DNA from 3 places in the Lacticaseibacillus salsurae genome. Region 2 is predicted to be linked to each of the others. Evidence: riboswitches for the same ligand, from Rfam matches in the RefSeq annotation. Region 2 holds a riboswitch; each other region holds the start of a gene.
What was found. Region 2 has a riboswitch for lysine ahead of lysA (diaminopimelate decarboxylase). Riboswitches for the same ligand answer to the same signal wherever they lie in the genome.

Region 1 (6,324 bases), on a different contig from region 2:
GATGTGGGGAGTTTTTACATTTGGATGGCGCGGCATTTCCGCAGCTACCAACCCCGCCGCTTGCTGTTTTCTAACGGCATGCAAACGTTAGGGGTGGCGTTGCCTTGGGCGATCGCCGCGACGTTGGTGCGCCCGAATGAAAAGGCGATCTCCATTTCTGGGGATGGCGGCTTCTTATTCTCCAGCCAAGAGCTGGAAACAGCCGTGCGCTTGCACGCCAACTTGGTCCACATTATTTGGAACGATGGCCATTACGATATGGTGAAATTCCAAGAAGAAATGAAATATGGCCGCTCTGCCGGCGTTGACTTTGGCCCAGTGGATTTCGTTAAGTATGCGCAAAGTTTTGGCGCCACTGGTTTACGCGTTGAAAAGCCAGAACAACTTGGTGACATTTTGGATCAAGCGTTTGCCGCTGACGGCCCAGTGGTGGTCGATATTCCAGTGGACTATTCGGATAATTTAAAGCTGTCTGCAGACATGTTGGAAGATCAATTCTGATCGCCAGCAAAAAGGATGACGATGAAACTTTATCAACATGGCACGTTAGCCAATTTAGTTCCAGGTTTGTTTGGCGGGACCTTGTCGCTTCACGACTTGTTGCAACACGGAGATACCGGCATCGGGACCTTGGCTGGCTTAGATGGTGAATTGATCATTTTACACGGCACAGTGTATCAAGTGGCCGCCACTGGCAAAGTGCGCCAAGTCGCTGAAAGCGAAACGGTGCCTTTTGCCAATGTCCATCACGCTGATTTCACGCCAGCAGGTCGTTTGCATGAGGTGGGGGATGCGCAGTTGCGCGACACGTTGGCCCAAAAATTGGTGTCGTTGAATGTGTTTTCTGCCGTCAAGCTGACAGGGACCTTTGCGCAAGTTACCACGCGGGCAGTGGCTGGGCAAAAGCGGCCTTACCCGACGCTTAAAGCCACCGCGCAAGCACAAAGTGTGTTCACCAAAGCCAATGTCACCGGCACGATCATCGGCTATTATTCGCCGAAGTTATTTGCCGGGGCTGCAGCGCCTGGGTTTCACTTGCACTTTTTAAGCGATGATCATGAATTTGGCGGGCATTTGTTGCATGCAGATGTTGCCCAAGCTGACTTGGCGCTACAAGCGTTTGACAGCTTGGATCTGCATTTGCCGCTGAATGACCTTGAATTTCAACAATTAGACCTTGATAGTGATCAAATCGTTGCGGATATCGAACTTGCTGAGAAGTAAGTGAGAGTGCCGTGAGAGCCGCTGGCATCTGCTGGCGGCTTTTTGCTATACTGTAATTTGAAAAAAATTGAATCCAATCTTTAGAGGTCGCGTCAATGATCAGTCAGCTGCTTTGGTGGGTGTTGCCACAATGAAAGTTGCTTAAAGGCATTGACGCCGAAAGGGAAGCCGCCACACCGGTCGAACTTGGGACAAGTCGGGAATACCGCTTGGACTGTCGCTTGGCGATGTGCTAATGAACCCGATTTTGGCGCGCGCTTGGCGGCGCTTTTTCTTTGGTCAAATAAGGGAGTTTCGTTTTGGCAGATAAATCTGAACATAATCAAGTGGCCCGCTCACTGAAAACGCGGCACTTGTCGATGATCGCTTTAGGGGGATCGATCGGCACTGGCTTGTTTGTGGCCAGCGGTGGCGCTATTGCCAATGCTGGTCCAGGCGGCGCGATTTTGGCATATTTAGGCATCGGGGTGATGGTGTTTTTCCTGATGACCAGCTTAGGGGAAATGGCCACCTACATTCCAGTGTCTGGCAGTTTTTCTGAATATGCTAGCCGCTTTGTCGATCCCGCAGTCGGTTTTGCGTTAGGCTGGAATTATTGGTTCAACTGGGCGATCACCGTTGCCGTAGACATTGCCACCACGGCGATCGTGATGCACTTTTGGGTACCGGCGATCCCTGGGTGGATGATCAGTTTGGCATTTTTGCTGCTGATTTTTGTGATCAATATTATTTCCGTCAAAAGTTTTGGCGAAACCGAATATTGGCTGTCGTTGATCAAAGTGATCACCGTGATCGTGTTTTTGATCGTTGGGGTAATGACGATTTTTGGCATTTTAGGTGGACAACACATCGGCTTTGCCAATTACCATTATCACGACGCGCCATTTGTTGGCGGGTGGCCGGCGACGTTATCGGTGTTTGTGGTGGCTGGATTCTCGTTTCAAGGCACGGAGTTGATCGGGATCACGGCTGGGGAATCGGAAACCCCTGAGATCAGTATCCCCAAAGCCATCAAGCAAGTGTTTTGGCGGATCTTGCTGTTTTATATTCTCGCCATTGCCGTGATCGCCGCGATCATTCCATACACCAGCCCGAACTTGCTTGGGGCTTCAGCGTCTGATGTGGCGATTTCGCCATTTACCTTGGTGTTTAAGCGTATCGGCTTGGCCGGCGCAGCCAGTGTGATGAACGCGGTGATCTTAACGTCAGTGTTGTCGTCGGCTAATTCAGGGATGTACGCGTCGACGCGCATGCTTTGGGCGATGGGCAACTCTGGATTTGCCCCAAAGATCTTTGGGAAAACCAATAACCGCGGCGTGCCGCTACCGGCGTTGTTAGCGACCACGGCAGTGGGCGCGTTGACCTTTTTGTCCAGTATTTTAGGGCCGAATGTGTACCAGTTGTTAGTGGCGGCTAGTGGCTTGACTGGCTTTTTAGCCTGGCTAGGGATCGCGGTGTCGCATTACCGCTTCCGGCGGGCGTTTGTGGCACAAGGGCACAAATTGTCTGAATTGGTTTATCATGCCAAGTGGTTCCCGATCGGGCCGATTTTAGCGATCGTGATGAGTTTGATCGTGATCTTAGGGCAAGATATCAGCTCGGTGACCCATTTCGCTTGGGACCGCTTGTTGATCTCTTATATGTCCATCCCCTTATTTATCGTGTTGACGGTATGGTACAAGCTCAAACACAAAACGCATTTGTTATCACTTGATGAAATCGACTTAACGCCGCATCGCGATCATCGCAAAGAAGCACCCAAACCATAACCTCAGTCCATCGGCAAGTGCCGGTGGGCTTTTTGTCAGGCTGATGTATTCGCCAAGAGTTAGCTTGCCATCAGCAAAGATTGACAACGCTTTCTTGACTCGCTACAATTGAGTAGCAAGAAGTGGAGGCGACAGTATGCGTATGACCCCAGAGGTTAAGGTGTTTTTATACATGGTATCGATGGCTGATGCCCAGCAAACGCTGCAAGATCCGCGCTGGCTGGAACGTTATCATCTCGATCCGCACAGAACCTTCGCCAAGTTACAAAGCCATGGCTATTTACAAGCTGTGGCCACTGGCAATGAGTTGACCGCCAAGGCGCGCAAAGTCTTGGCTGATATTGACGATTGGTTATGGATCCATGAATATTATCTGCCTGGGGTGATCGATTTCCCGCTGGCCAAACGCATGGCCTATCGCACTGACCTGCAAGGGTACCCGTTGGTGCAAGCGTTGTTGGAGCAAGCGGAAACTGACGCAGCAGGCGACCCTGATTATCTGGCGTTGTTGTTGCGCCATCAGCTGAAGTTAGAATTTAGCACCCATCACGATCACGCCGCGATCAAAACCTTGATGCAATTGATGTATTCAGAACTCGACGTGCAAAACGACGTTGATCTGAAAGCCTTTAACTACCATAATTCTTGGTTGAAAGTCACCAATTTTGAAAAGCAACTGCTCAAACAGCTGTTGGGCCGCTTAGGTCAAACGGTTGACGATTTTGAAATGGCTTTTTCCCAGTGGTTGCAAACCATGCCTAGTCACGGCCGCTTTTTCACCAATTTTGAAGTGATGACCATTGTAATGTATGAATTAGGCAATGACGATCGGCGGTTGGACGATTTGTATCATACCGCCGCCATGCGGCATTTGGCCCAAAATGCGTGTCAACAAAATACCCAGCCACATTCGGCCACAGGTTGACTGAAACTTGGCTGTGCCATTTGTCCAAAACGCAAAAGCGCCCATGCACCGCGATTCTAAAAAAACGGAATCGCAGCGCATGGGCGCTTTTGCGTTTGGCTAAACTGTGGTTAGGCATCAGGTGCCAAGCTAGGGGATAACGCCACCAAGCGGCTGTTGTGCAAGGCGGCTAGTTTTTCATATAAGTGATGATAATCGCTCCCATTGGCATCCAAGTCCCAAATCAGCGACGCTTCTGGATAGTTGGTGGTGAAGGCTTTGGTTTTCGGGGCGATCAACATGCTGGATTCGGTGATCAAAAAGTCGCATTGGTTCAAGGCATCGGCATCTTTTAAGCGATCGACAAACCCGATATTGTCCAAAAAAGCATGTAACCGTCGATGCAAAATATCATTTGGCTCCAATACCACTGCGACTTTCAAGCGGACCGTGGGATCATACGCATTGATCGCAGGCCCTAACACATACATCACAAAGCGGCAAAAGGCATGCGCTGACGCGTGTAACGCGGCATATTCTGGCGTTTGCGGCAAGTTGGTCACAAAGGTGTACACCCGCATGCTCAACTGATTCAATCTGACGCTGGTTTTTTTCGGCGCGTCAAAATCACTGGCTTTGCAGTAATCACACCCTAAACTCAAAAAACACGCCAACACGCGCAATAAATTCAGTTGTAACCCCAGATCGGTGTGTAACGCGACATAGCCTGGATCAGTAGGGTTGAGCAAGTCGTGTTGCATCATCATCAACACTTTGGCGGCAGTTGGCGTGGCGGTAGTCAAGCGTTGTTTGCGCTTGGTCCAAGCACTCAAGCCGATATGGCCAAACCGCAGTGCAGCGGCTTGGTGAAAGGCGATAAATTGATTTTCATAAACCAACTGCTCAGCGGTTAAGTGGGGAAACTGGCTGGCTGTGAAGTAGGCATTGGCATCAGGCAACAAGTTAGCGATTTGATGGTCTAGCGCGGCGCCATGCGCCATGCGAATGCGGCTGACGGCAAGTAAGTACAAGTCCATGTGTTGGGCTAACACATTGGTATGTAAACGCGGGAATTGTTGATATTGATGCAGCAGATCTGCTTGGGAGATCGCCACAAACGGCCAAGTGGCACCTTGGGTGGCTTGCCAATAACATTGTTGCAACAACAAGCGCAAGCACGCTTCAGGCCCGACAAAAGTCAGCGTCGGATACACCAGCTTTAAATGATACCGCGCTAAAAATGCCCGCAAGTTGGCGGTTTTGCGCATCAGAGTCGATCGTGACACAAAATGTTCATCACAAAAACGATCCAAACTGGGCTGATGGCCTTGCACCACCTCATCAAAAAACTGCCAAGCCAAGGCGTCTTGAAACTGTTGGGTGATATATAAGTCTAATGAAACGCTGTGCGGCGCCGCTTGGATCAAGCGCTCACGCATGTCTGCAGGCGTTTGCTGGTATAGATCAGCGAGATCTGCATTAAGTTCTTGAAATAAATTATAGGCGCGCTGATAAGTGAAGCCCAACTGCTCTGCCAAGTCGGCGATCGTGATCCCAGCATGAACGCGGCGGCATAAAGCGGCTAATAAAGCGATTTTTTGCTGGGCGGTTTTTTCGAGAAATACCGCTTCAAACTGCATGGTGTCACCCCTTTGATCCATTTTCCAAAGTCATTATATCAAATTGTCAAAAAAATACTACTGGTTAGTTGTGGTTTCGCGGCAAGGCGATTCAACCCTGTCGAGCCACTGTAGATGTAATTGGTTTCCTAAATTTTGAACCCGCGTCAAAAAATTGCATTTGTGTAATCGATAATCATACAAAATGTGCATCTCGATGGGTTAAGCCAACAGATCGTCTGAACAAAATTCAGCCATGTATCCGCATTCTTCAAAGCGAATCATGACCGCTTATCAGCCGAGCGGTTTGCCAAATGACTACGCCCAGTTGCATTTCTGCAAAAATTCGGCGGAAAAGTTGAAAGTGAGCGGTGAGGCAGATCAGGGATGATTTCCGAAAATAGCCGCGGTTTTGATGGGGTTTTGGCGGCGGCGTCATTTTTCATAAAAGTTAATTTGAAAAATGGTATTGAATGCGGGTATAATTATTTTAGAATAATTGTCAACTTTATCACTGGAGGAATTCTATATGCGAGGTCGGGAAGATATATTCCTGTCAATGTCTGAAACTGAAAAAATGAGCCTATTTCGGCGCATCGTCAACGCACGAGTCGCCCAAACGCCAGTTGAAGACCGCTTAGCGCTGGAACGAGACAACAAGCCGCTGGTCAAAGACGTGAATCTTAAACAGATCGCGTCATTGACTGGCCGCAACTACGGCAGTGTTTACAACACCTATAATGGTTTAGTCGAAGCCTTAGAGATCATGACGCACCACAAAGATGCGCCCACCAAAAAACTGTTTAAT
Region 2 (6,324 bases):
AATTCGCCATCGCCGTATGCCAACTTTTTGCCAGCAGAACGCTTGGACGCCAAGGCTTTGACACTTGCGATCGGTAGTGGCGATTGCGCCACCATCTTCAACATCCGTGTCCCCACGGCACCGGTTGCACCAACGACTGCTACATGATAGCCACTCATAATATTTCGTTCCTCCAAAAATTTAAATTGTCTTCACTAAGCCATGCACCGGCAACCCGGCAACGAAGCGTTCATAATCAGCTTGCTCGCCAGTTTCACGCGTCGTCGCCTTAGCAAAATTGCCTGCTTGTAAACTGGCGTCTGGGATCTGGATCTCATGTGTCACTGTGGCATTGCCGATCAATTCGATCCAATATTGCCCATTTTCACGATGGACATTGGTTTGGACCTTACCGCCAGGATTATACACGGTGATCAATTGATCCAGTTGGGCGACGTCTGGATGAGTCAACACCAGCGCCAAAGTCGTCGCTGACATCCCTGTCCCACAAGCGTTGGTGAAGCCTACGCCACGTTCATAAGTTCGTGCAAAAATGGTTTGCGGTCCCATGATGGCAGCAAAGGTGACATTGACACCTTCTGGGAAATAAGGGTTGGGTGCATTCAAGCGCTTGCCGATCTCTCCGATCGCCATGCCATTCAACTCTGCTTCAGAAACAAATGCGATCAAATGTGGGTTCGGCACGGCAATGGCAGTGAACTTAAAGCTAGGGTGAATTTCAGGTAACACTTGATCGATGATCTCATCATGGCCAAGCTGGGCAAAAGGCAAGTCGGCCGCTTTAAAGCTAACTGGTGAGATCTCCACGCCAAAAGCTGGTACGCCTTTGGCCAAGTCGGCACTTTGATGCACGCGCAAAGCGGATTCGGCAGTTTGGACCACAAAGTCGCTTTGGCCGGTTTTTTCAGCCAAATACCGCGAAACAGTACGCAAGCCGTTGCCACACATTTTGGCGTAAGTCCCATCAGCATTGATCACGGTCATCCGCCCAGCGGCGTGGTCGTCTGCAGATACCACCAACAAGCCGTCAGCGCCGTTAAGCAACCCGTCTTTAGCAGTGATGGTTTTGGTCAATTCGACCAACGTGTTGGCTGGCAGCGGCGTTTCAAATTGGGTTTGGTCCAGCAAGAAGAATTGATTCATCGAGCCGTGGACTTTGAATAATTGAGCCATGCTTATTCCTCCATTTGTTGATTGACGGGAATGAAAAAGGCGTTATAGATCGCTTGCACTGCGGTGTTGGCTTGGGTTTTAGAGGTGCCTAACATCAAAGAGATCTGACTGGCCCCCTCGTTGATCATGGTGACATGGACATTGGCCATTACCAAAGGCGTCAAGACCCGTTGGATCAACCCGATGCGTTTGGCCATCCCTTCGCCGACTACCATGGTGATGGCGTAATCATCGATCCATTGCAAGACATCGGGATGCATTTTGGCTTGGATCTCTTGGCATAAGGTCGTGCGCAGTTGCGGCGTCAATTGGCGATTATCGAAAATGATCGTTAAATCATCGATCCCACTGGGCATATGTTCATAATTGATGCCATGGGCATAAAAGATCTGCAAGAGCTTCAAGGTGAAGCCGACTTCTTTGTTTAACAAGTAACGATGCAAGTAGATCGCCGAGAAATGATCTGATGACACGATACCAGTCACTGCATGCTGCGGGGTGAATCCCGCTTCTGGGACGATCATGGTGCCGGCATGCGTTGGGTGGTTGGTGTTTTTCAAGTTGATCGGGATCTGCCCGTCGATCGCTGGCAAGATCGCTTCATCATGAAACACCCCAAAGCCGCCGTATGACAGTTCCCGCATTTCCCGATAAGTCATTTTGGCGATCGGGGCTGGGTTTTTCACCACGCGCGGATCCGCGGCAAATACCCCGTCGACATCAGTGAAGTTCTCATACAGATCCGCATTGAACCCGCGACTTAAAATCGCCCCGGTGATGTCTGACCCGCCGCGAGAAAAGGTGGCGATGCGACCGGCTTCAGTATACCCGTAAAACCCTGGTACCACCAAAATTCCGGCTTGGCGATCGAACTTGGCCAAATTAGCGTATGTTTGCGCCTGGACTTCAGCGTCATTGGGTTCGTCTAACACCACTAAGCCGATGGTTTTTGGCTCGCCGTAAAAGGCTTGGCTACCACTGGCATTCAACACCGCCGTCAACAAGTAACCGTTGAGCTTTTCGCCATGCGCTTTAAAGGCTGCCATTTGATAATCAGCATCAGGAAATTGTTCCGTGGCCAACGATTCAAGTTCGCTTTGGATATGGGCCATCACGCTTGGCGCTAATTGGTAATGCGTGGCGATTTCGGCATAGCGGCTGACGATCTCAGCGACAGTGTCGGCGAAATCAGCATGCGCTTGCACCGCTTCACAGTAGCGGATCAACAAGTCCGTGACTTTGATGTCGCCATGCTCGCGTTTACCAGGTGCGGAGGTGACTACGACTTGACGCGCCGGGTCTGCTTGCATGATCGCCACGACTTTTTCGAATTGTTTGCTATCGGCTAAACTGGAGCCGCCAAATTTTACTACGCGCATGTTTAAACGCCCTTTCATGATAAAACAATGTGAACTTGGTGATTTGTGATGAAGTCTAACACATATTTTGAGCTAAGCCTAGCACGAGATTTTGAATTAAATGCGCAATTTTCTGGCATTATTAGTACAAAAAACTTTCACAAATTAAATTTGACGCCACGCCGGATTTATTATAGACTCATGATAAATGAGATAGAGGTTGCGACCTACATGAGTCACCTGATCGAGCAGTCCACGCTGCAATGACTTCAGGCAAAAGGGGCGGTCGCCGAAACGCTGGCGCAGTGGATGCGTTAGTCGTTGGGGTAGACGCGAAAAGCGGCTACACTGTCGTCGAACAATCGACGGGGCGCTATCCAAACAATCGACTCCAGTGAATGAGACCCTTGTTTTGGTAGATGCCAAAACTGGGCCTTATTTTTTTATCTCGCCAAAGGAGAACATTATGTCAGATCCCACAAATGATGCCGGCCACTTGTTGATCGGTGGCGTCGACAGCTTACAACTTGCCAAGCAATTTCAAACGCCGCTATATGTTTATGACGTCAGCGCGATTCGCCAACAGATCCGTGCATTCAAACGCGTTTTTGAAGCTGAGCACTTCAACTACGCCGTCAGCTATGCGTCAAAAGCTTTTGCTACCATCGCCATGTATCAAGTCGCCAAGCAAGAAGCGTGCCATGTCGATGTGGTATCTGGCGGCGAATTGTATACCGCCCAACAAGCTGGCTTTCCCATGGCAGATGTTTCATTTCATGGCAATAACAAATCTGAAAAAGAACTTACAGAAGCTTTAGCGTTAGGCGTTGGCACTATCGTCGTCGACAATTTCCATGAATTGGACCTGCTAGGCGACTTGTTAGCCCAAACGCCAACGCGCACCCAAGACATCCTGTTGCGGGTGACCCCTGGGATCTCCGCTCACACCCACGCGTATATCTCCACTGGGCAAACTGATTCCAAATTTGGCTTTGATGTCGATTCTGGACAAGCGCTTGAAGCGGCCAAGTTAGCTTTAGCCAACGCGCAATTCAACTTATTAGGCATTCACGCCCATATCGGTAGCCAAATTTTTGATGTCGCTGGCTTTATCGGCGCCACCCAAAAGCTCGCCAGCATTTTGAAAGACTGGCACGAACAACTCAACTACACCCCATCAGTGTTGAATGTCGGCGGCGGCTTTGGCATCGCTTATACCCAAGATGATGACCCGATCCCAGCCGAAGATTTCGTCGAAGCGATCCTCAAAACCTTGCGTGCGCAGAACTTACCTTTCGCTTTGCCAGCGGTTTGGATCGAACCGGGCCGCTCGATCGTCGGCCCTGCCGGCTACCAGTTGTACACCGTAGGCTCCAGCAAAACCGTCCCAGGCTTGCGGCCTTACATCGCCGTTGACGGTGGCATGGGCGACAACTTACGCCCAGCGCTATACCAAGCCAAATATGAAGCGGTCAAAGCCGACGACCCGAACGCCACACCGACACAAGATGTCCATTTAGTCGGCAAGTATTGTGAATCTGGCGACATTTTGATCGACCACGCCCACTTGCCACAATTACAAGCAGGCGACGTCTTAGCCGTTAAAAGCTGCGGGGCTTACGGCTACTCCATGGCGTCAAATTATAACCGCAATCCCATTCCGGCAGTGGTTTTTGCCGAAAATGGCCAAGCCAAACTCGTCGTGCGCCGGCAAAGCTATGCTGACCTGACGCAAAACGATTTAAGCTACGACTAAGTTTGCCGCGTTAAACTCAACTCAGCTGTTTAAATAAGAAAGGAATTTTTCCATGCCAACTTTAGATACCCAAACTGTCATCAACACCATTGCCAATTCCAAGAAAACGACCCCAGTCAAAGTTTATCTCAAAGGCGACCTCGCCGATTTGACCTTCCCAGCATCCGTGCATAACTTCACTTGCAAGCACACTGGTACGGTGATCGGCGACTGGGCTGAGATCCAACCGGTCTTAGAAGCCAATGCTGATAAGATCTCAGATCAAGTGGTGGAAGCGCAAGGTCGCAACACTGGGGTACCAATGCTTGATGTGCGCAACTTTAACGCCCGCATCGAACCTGGCGCGATCATTCGCGACCAAGTGGCCATCGGCGATAACGCGGTGATCATGATGGGCGCCATTATCAACATCGGCGCAGAAATCGGCGAAGGCTCCATGATCGATATGGGCGCCGTATTAGGTGGCCGCGCATTTGTCGGCAAGCATTGCCATATCGGCGCCGGTACCGTGTTGGCTGGGGTCATCGAACCCGCCAGTGCCGAACCAGTTCGCGTCGGCGATAACGTCATGATCGGCGCCAACGCCGTCGTCCTTGAAGGCATCCAAATCGGCGCAGGCGCAGTGGTCGCCGCTGGTGCCGTGGTGATCGAAGACGTGCCGGAAAATGCCGTTGTAGCTGGGGTCCCAGCCAAAGTGATCAAAGTCGCCAACGACCAGACCCGTGACAAAACGGCGTTAGTTGACGCTTTGCGGAAGCTGTAAGCCATGGTCGATTTAATCCAAATTCGCCGCGACTTACATCAGATCCCAGAACTGGCGTTGCATGAAACGCAAACCCACGCCTACCTATTAAAAGTCGTCAACAACTTGCCGCAAACTTGGCTGACCATTCGCGAAGTGCCACAACTGCCCACGGCTTTGTTAGTCAAAGTTGCCGGCTTTGACCCCAAGCGCACCATTGGCTATCGCGCTGACATCGACGCGTTGCCAGTCACTGAAAATACTGGCTTGGCGTTTAGCTCCAAGCATCCTGGCGTCGCCCATGCATGTGGCCATGATATGCATATGACCGTGGCCCTTGGCGTGTTGGCGCATTTTGCCGAAAAGCAGCCTAAAGATGATTTGATCTTCTTCTTCCAACCAGCTGAAGAAGCCGAATACGGCGGCAAGCGCGCCTATGATCTCGGCGTGTTTGAAAATGAATGGCATGTGGATGAATTCTACGGTTTGCATGATCGCCCAGACTTGCCAGCAGGCGCGATCGGCACCAACCCTGGCACCTTATTTGCCGGCACCACTGAAATCAATGTCGATATTATCGGGCGCGGCGGGCATGCGGCGTTTCCGCAAAATGCCAACGACGCGGTGGTGGCTGCTGCCTATTTCATCACCCAAGTGCAAACCATCGTCTCGCGCAATATCGCCCCAACTGATTCAGCCGTGATCACTTTAGGCAAGTTGCAAGCCGGCACGATCCGCAACGTGATCGCGGATCATGCTCGCATCGAAGGCACCTTGCGTGGCTTCACGCAAAAAGCGATCAGCTATTTGCAAGGCCGGCTCAAACAAGTTGCAAAAGGCGTGGCGGAAAGTTTTGATTGTGAAGTCAACTTGGAATTGAATCAAGGCGGCTATTATCCGGTAGAAAATAACCCAGAATTGACCCGCGACTTCATGGCTTACATGCAATCTGCGCCTGACGTGAACTTTATTGAAACGCCAGGCGTGATGACTGGCGAAGATTTTGGCTACTTATTAAATAAAATTCCTGGCACCATGTTTTGGCTTGGCGTCAATGACACCCATGAGCTTCACTCAGCTGAGTTAAGTCCGGATGAAGCGGCGTTGGCCCCAGGGGTGCAAGCGATCTGCGGTTTTTTGACGCATCGCATGAGTGAGTGAAAGAAGGCAATCCTATGTTAAACGCACATTTGATCACGGCGATCGTCACACCGTTTAATGATAATGACGACATTGATTATACTGTTTTGGAAAAGTTGACCAACCACTTGATCGCGCAAGGCTCTGACGGCTTT
Region 3 (6,324 bases), on a different contig from region 2:
TTGCCATGGTATACTGGCAAAAGCACAAAAGCAACGTACGGTAGCTTTTCGAGTACGAAGGAGGTGGTGCCTATGAGATTTCGTAGGTGTCAACAAATCCGGAAAGGAAAGTCGTATGCAAAACTGGGATGTTTGGGGTTCCGTCCTCTTCATCCTCGTCTCAATTGGTGGTTTTCTAGGCCAACATGGGGATCTTATTCTTCATGTGATTGAAGTCTATCTTAAAGTGGCAGATCATTTGTCCACGCCAAGCAAGTCCACGAAACATCGGGCGAGACGAAAAACGGTTGTACGAAAAAAGCCGCGCCATTAACTTTTAGCTGAGTCAGGCGCAGCTTTCGCTCTTATAAGTTAACGCCGAAAAGCTACCGCTCTTAAGCGCTGTGTACGGATAACTATCCGGGGACACGATGTTGATAGCATCGTGCCTTTTTGTATGTCCATAGTATATCATGTCGCGATACCCTGTGGCAACTACACCGGAATGAAGGTGGAATCCAAAACTGGGATATTTGGGGTTCCGTCCTCTTCATCCTCGCCAGTCTTGGTGGTTTCGTAGACCGATATGGGGATCTCATCCTCCATATCATCGAGGTCTATCTCAAAGTGGCAGGTCACCTGTCCACCCCAAGCAAGTCCATGCCTCATCGGACGAGACGTAAAAAGCCGCGCCATTAACTTTTAGCAGAGTAAGCGCGACTTTGAATTAAGTTATCGCCGAAAAGCTACCGCTCTTAGGCGCTGTGTGCGGATAACTATCCGGGAGGACACGATGTTGGTAGCATCGTGCCTTTTTGTATGCCCATAGTATATCATGTCGCGATACCCTGTGGCAACAGGACCCAGATGCAAGTCCGTATGCAAAACTGGGATATTTGAGGAATCTCTCCTCTTCATCCGAATCTCACTTGGTGGTTTTCTAGGCCGGCATGGCGATCTGATCCTTGATGCCATTTAGGTCCATCGCCAAGTGGCAGATCACCTCCATCCCAAGCAAGTCCAAGCCCCATCGTCCGGCCTTGGCACCTCATCAGAAATATCGCGATCCCTGCCGCCAGTCATGAAATTGCGTTTCCCCACACAAAAATGACCTTGCCACGTCGATTTAAATCGACGCCACAAGGCCATTTTCACTTCAAGCTAAGCTCTTCGTGAGCTCGGCAGGTTTGTTACATAATGTGGAGAACGTGTAAGACGATACCAACAATGAACAAACCGAAGATGATGATGATCGGGCTAACTTTCTTCTTGAGTAACCACATGCAAAGCAAGGTAACCAGAAGACCAGCTAAGCCAGGGATCAAGGAATCCAAGTTCTGTTGCAACGTGGTAACTTTGTGGTCAGTCAAGGACAAACCAGCAGCTTGTTGTTGCAAAGCAGTTTGGATACCCTTGGCACCTTTTGGTAAGGAGCCCCAGTCAATGTAAGCACCTTTGTCCAATTGAACATCGGAAACCGTTGGTGTGAACTTAACAGAAACCCAACGTTCTACCAGAGAACCTAAGATGAACATACCAAGGATGGAAGCACCTTTGGTAACATCTTGCAACAAGGAACCGGACATATCGTCGGCGATACGAGAACCAGCTTTGTAGCCAAATTCTTGAGTGTACCACAGGAAGGCGATACGGATAATGTTCCAAGCCACGAAGAAAATGATTGGGCCAACGATGGAACCAGTCATGGCCATAGAAGCAGCCAAGGCACCTAAGATCGGACGTACAGTGAACCAGAATACTGGGTCGCCGACACCGGCCAGAGGGCCCATCATGCCGACCTTAACACCTTGGATCGTAACATCGTCAACAGCAGCGCCGTTGGCACGTTCTTCTTCAAGGGCCAAAGTAACACCGATAACAGGTGAAGCCAAGTATGGGTGAGTGTTAAAGAATTCCATGTGACGCTTCAAAGCGGCAACACGATCTTCTTTAGTCGTGTACAACTTCTTCAAAGCTGGAATTAAAGCATAAGTCCAGCCACCGTTTTGCATACGTTCGTAGTTCCAAGAACCTTGCAGGAAGGTCGAACGCCAGCACACATCCCAACGATCTTTTTTCGTTAATTTGATCTGATCAGCCATTGTGTTCTACCTCCTTCTAGTAGTTGTCAATGATGTCGCCAACGGCATCACCAGAACCAGTGGATTGACCGCCATCACTTGAGCCGCCCATCTTGGACAAGTTCAAGTAGATCAAGGCCAAGCCAACACCGATAGCACCTAAACCGATCAAGGTGATTTCGGTAACAGTGCCAAGCACGAAGCCGATGGCGAAGAATGGCCATACTTCAGCAGTCGCCATCATGTTGATAACCATCGCATAACCAACGGCAACAACCATGCCACCACCGATTGACAAGCCATCAACTAACCAAGTCGGCATTGCATCCAGCATTGCCTTAACAGGGCCGGAACCAACAGCAATGATGAAGCCTGCAGGGATCGCAATACGCAAACCTTGTAAGCAGATCGCAACCCATTGCCAGAAGTCGATCTTACCAAAGCTACCTTCTTCAGCTGCTTTATCCATGATATGGATGATCGCAACAGTGACGGTACGAACTAAGGTGGTCAACAGTAAGCCGGCAACGGCCAGAGGAACGGCGATAGCAATAGCTGAGGAAACCCCTGCTTTGCCTTGGCCGCCAAGAACAAGAATGATGGCAGATGCAACAGAAGCCAAAGCCGCGTCAGGCGCAACAGCGGCACCGATGTTCGCCCAGCCTAAGGCGATCATTTGCAAGGTCCCGCCTAAGATAACACATGGGACCAATTGGCCAGTAACCAAGCCGATCAACGTGCAGGCTACAACTGGTTGGTGGAATTCGAATTCATCAAGAATCCCTTCCATCCCAGCTAAGAATGCGACGATGAGGACTAGGATGATTTGAATGAAATTCAAAGACATTTTAGTATCCTCCCTTTTTGTAGGAATAATAGTCGAGCATCACGATGCGTTCATCGCAATGTTTTGATTGAAGTTACTTTGCAGCGTTCAAAGCGTCTTGCGCTTTCTTCAAGATGGCATCCATGTTGTCTTGAGAGTCGGTTGGGACTTTGCGGACATCAAAGGTCAAGCCGTCAGCCTTCAGTTTAGCGAAGGTATCGATATCATCTTGGTCAAAAGCCAAAACTTTGTTAGGTTGAACTTTACCAGCGGAGTGGGCCATGGACCCAACGTTGATGGTCTTCAACGGTACGCCACCTTCAACTGCGCGTAATGCGTCTTGAGGGGTTTCGAATAATAGCAGTGCACGTTCGCCGCCAAAGTGCTTATCATCTTTGGCGATCTTGATCATTTGATCAACTGGCACAACGTGGGCGTGAACACCACCAGGCGCAGCGTCAGTGATCAATTGCTTACGCAGCTTATCCTTGGCAACGTTGTCAGAAACAACGATGATACGGGTAGGCTTAACCGACTTGGACCAAGCAGTTGCGACTTGACCATGCAACAGACGAGAGTCGATCCGAGCAAGCACATATTCGAGCTTCCCAGGTTTCCCGGCGTTGCCACCTTGAGCTGCAGCAGGTGCAGCTTTTGGTTTAGGTTCAAGTGATTCTGGTTTGATCTTCACACCGTCACGCCCAGCTTCTACTAAGTGTGCAGCAATCTCGTGTGCCGATGTCATCGACAGACGTGAGCCATAAGCTTCAATGAGCATTGGCAGGTTCAGCCCTGTTACAATTGCCCACTTGTCCTTATGTGCTTCGAACAAACCGTTGGATTGGTTGAATGGTGAACCGCCCCACAGATCGACTAAGAACAACACTTCGTCGTCTTCGCCGAACTTCGCAATGGCTTCTTCAAGATGCTTCTTGAGATCATCTGGGCCTTCGTTTGGCATGAAAGTCACAGCTTCGACTTTTTCTTGTTCACCGAAGATCATTTGACCAGATTGCTTGATGCCAGCAGCGAATTGCCCATGACTAGCAAGAATGATTCCGACCATTGTTTGTCGCCTCCTAAATAATATTTGGGTTCGGTCGCCGGCTGCATTGAATAATGTAGAATAAGTATGCAGATTTTGACCGGTGAATGAATCCCCATGAGCTAGTATGCCGTTATCAGTCACGCTTTGCAACCCCTTTCCTACGAGAAATTTGAGCGTTTTCATGAAAGGACTATACCAGCAGGCATTTGACTCAAATTTTTTTGCAAATCTTTATGTGCGACAAGGGTTTGACTGGGGAAAAGTTAAGCCAGATCTGCTATATTTGTAGGAACAACTCGACTACTTTTCACGTCAGCGTCGGCTCGTCCAACTCATTAAAACGCTTTTTAATTTATGGAAAGCGTTTTTCGATCGCATGCATAATACGTTGACGCCGACTGGGGTTCGCGCTATACTTTCAGGCAAGACATGTGAATATCCACCAAGAAATAGAGGTCGCGGGTGGTGACGAAAACAGGTGAGGGCTAGATCCCTTTGATCCTGTCGTAAGCATCCCCGCCGAAATCAGATCGTTCATCTAGGAGCGGTTTGGTTGGGGCAAGCGAAAATATCGCTTGAACTGTCGCAGCAATGCGGAGCGCTATGATTCTGGTTTAACTACTGAAATCAGGGGATCGACCTTTATTTATGATATAGGTCGATCCCCTTTAATGTTCTCTCTATTCCTTCGGTGCGCAAACAACGAAGGAGGACTATGTCTGATGAAAAAAGTATGGCTTTACCTTAATGGGATCGCCGTGGCGCTGTTAGCAGTACTGGCTTTCAGCATCCAAAGCGTTTCTGCCAGTGGGACCTTCAAAGTCGGGATGGAAGCCGGCTATGCCCCATTCAACTGGACCCAATCTGATGCGTCAAACGGCGCCGTGAAGATCCAAGGCTCTCATGATTACGCCAATGGCTACGATGTGCAAATGGCTAAGAAAGTGGCCAAAGCCATCGGCAAAAAAGTTATCGTGGTCAAGACTTCTTGGGATGGGTTACAACCAGCCTTAACGTCTGGCAAGATCGATGCGATCATCGCCGGGATGTCGCCCACTGCCGAACGGCGCAAGGCGATCGATTTTACCAGCACGTATTACGCTTCGAAGTTGACGGTGGTGGTACGGCGCGATTCCAAATACGCCAAAGCTAAGTCCATCAATGACTTCAAAGGCGCCAAGATCACCGCGCAACTGTCCACTTTCCATTATCAAGCCATCAAGCAAATGAAAGGCGTCATCAAAGAAGCGGCGATGAACAACTTCCCCGCAATGCGAGTGGCGCTTGAATCTGGCACCATTGATGGGTATGTTTCCGAAGTTCCAGAAGGCATCACTGCGCAAAATGCCAACCCGAACTTGACTTACTTGAAGTTCTCCAAGGCCAATGGTTTTAAAACCAACCCAGAAGATGTGGACTTGGCCATCGGCTTGCGCAAAAACGATCCCAATAAAGCCAAGATCAATGAAGAGTTAGCCAAGATCTCGACATCAACACGCAATCAAATGATGAACGACGCCGTAGCCAACCAGCCTTCCACCAGCCAAGGTGGCAACTGGTTCATGCAGATCTTAAAGCAATACGGGCCAATGTTATTGCGTGGCACTGGCATGACCTTATTGATCTCTTTGGTCGGGACCATCGTTGGGTTTGTGATCGGCTTATTAGTCGGGATCATTCGCACCATTCCGACGCCTAAGACCAAAGGCAAACGCGGCTTACAGTGGTTGATCAACTGGTTATTAGCCGTTTATATCGAAGTTTTCCGTGGCACACCTATGATCGTGCAAGCAGCGGTATTGTATTACGGCGCTGCCCAAGCGTTTGGCATCAATATGAACAAAACCACTGCCGCGTTGGTCATTGTCTCGATCAACACTGGGGCTTATATTTCTGAGATCATCCGTGGCGGGATCATTTCCGTGGATGAAGGCCAGTTTGAAGCGGCGCATGCGTTAGGCTTCACCCATTTGCAAACGATGATGAAAGTCGTTTTGCCACAAGCGATCCGCAACTCCTTGCCAGCCGTGACCAACGAATTCATCGTCAACATCAAGGATACGTCAGTGTTGTCTGTGATCTCCGTTTCCGAATTGTTCTTCTCCGCCGAAACTGTCGCCGGGCAAAACTTCCAGTTCTTCCACACTTACTTGATCGTTTCTGGGATCTACTTGATCTTGACCTTCACGATCTCGCGTCTGTTCCGCTTGATCGAAAAGCGCATCGACGGGCCGAAGAACTACAACTTGATGTCCAACCAAATGCAAGCTGTTGATGCAAAGGAGGCAAAATAATGGCTGATACGATCATTGAAGTCAAGAATTTGAAAAAAGCCTTCGGGACGCATGAAGTGCTGACTGATATCAACTTCGACGTGCATAAAGGCGAAG

Region 1: linked by a shared signal. The riboswitch ahead of ACKTSG_RS10525 (amino acid permease) and the one ahead of lysA (diaminopimelate decarboxylase) in region 2 are both predicted to bind lysine.
Region 3: linked by a shared signal. The riboswitch ahead of ACKTSG_RS08770 (ABC transporter permease subunit) and the one ahead of lysA (diaminopimelate decarboxylase) in region 2 are both predicted to bind lysine.

Annotation. Positions count from the first base shown of each region.
Region 1 is NZ_BAAFZI010000040.1:12,512-18,835, forward strand. It holds gene alsS (acetolactate synthase AlsS) at 1-501, shown strand, start outside; gene budA (acetolactate decarboxylase) at 517-1,224, shown strand; lysine riboswitch at 1,298-1,467, shown strand; gene ACKTSG_RS10525 (amino acid permease) at 1,584-2,993, shown strand; gene ACKTSG_RS10530 (hypothetical protein) at 3,130-3,918, shown strand; gene ACKTSG_RS10535 (helix-turn-helix domain-containing protein) at 4,029-5,558, opposite strand; gene ACKTSG_RS10540 (helix-turn-helix domain-containing protein) at 6,076-6,324, shown strand, end outside.
Region 2 is NZ_BAAFZI010000003.1:75,227-81,550, reverse strand. It holds gene ACKTSG_RS02305 (aspartate-semialdehyde dehydrogenase) at 1-158, opposite strand, end outside; gene dapF (diaminopimelate epimerase) at 181-1,173, opposite strand; gene ACKTSG_RS02295 (aspartate kinase) at 1,176-2,552, opposite strand; lysine riboswitch at 2,738-2,915, shown strand; gene lysA (diaminopimelate decarboxylase) at 2,998-4,287, shown strand; gene dapD (2,3,4,5-tetrahydropyridine-2,6-dicarboxylate N-acetyltransferase) at 4,340-5,050, shown strand; gene ACKTSG_RS02280 (N-acetyldiaminopimelate deacetylase) at 5,054-6,190, shown strand; gene dapA (4-hydroxy-tetrahydrodipicolinate synthase) at 6,205-6,324, shown strand, end outside.
Region 3 is NZ_BAAFZI010000027.1:984-7,307, forward strand. It holds gene ACKTSG_RS08755 (PTS system mannose/fructose/sorbose family transporter subunit IID) at 1,170-2,081, opposite strand; gene ACKTSG_RS08760 (PTS mannose/fructose/sorbose transporter subunit IIC) at 2,098-2,907, opposite strand; gene ACKTSG_RS08765 (mannose/fructose/sorbose PTS transporter subunit IIA) at 2,981-3,952, opposite strand; lysine riboswitch at 4,377-4,546, shown strand; gene ACKTSG_RS08770 (ABC transporter permease subunit) at 4,657-6,228, shown strand; gene ACKTSG_RS08775 (amino acid ABC transporter ATP-binding protein) at 6,228-6,324, shown strand, end outside.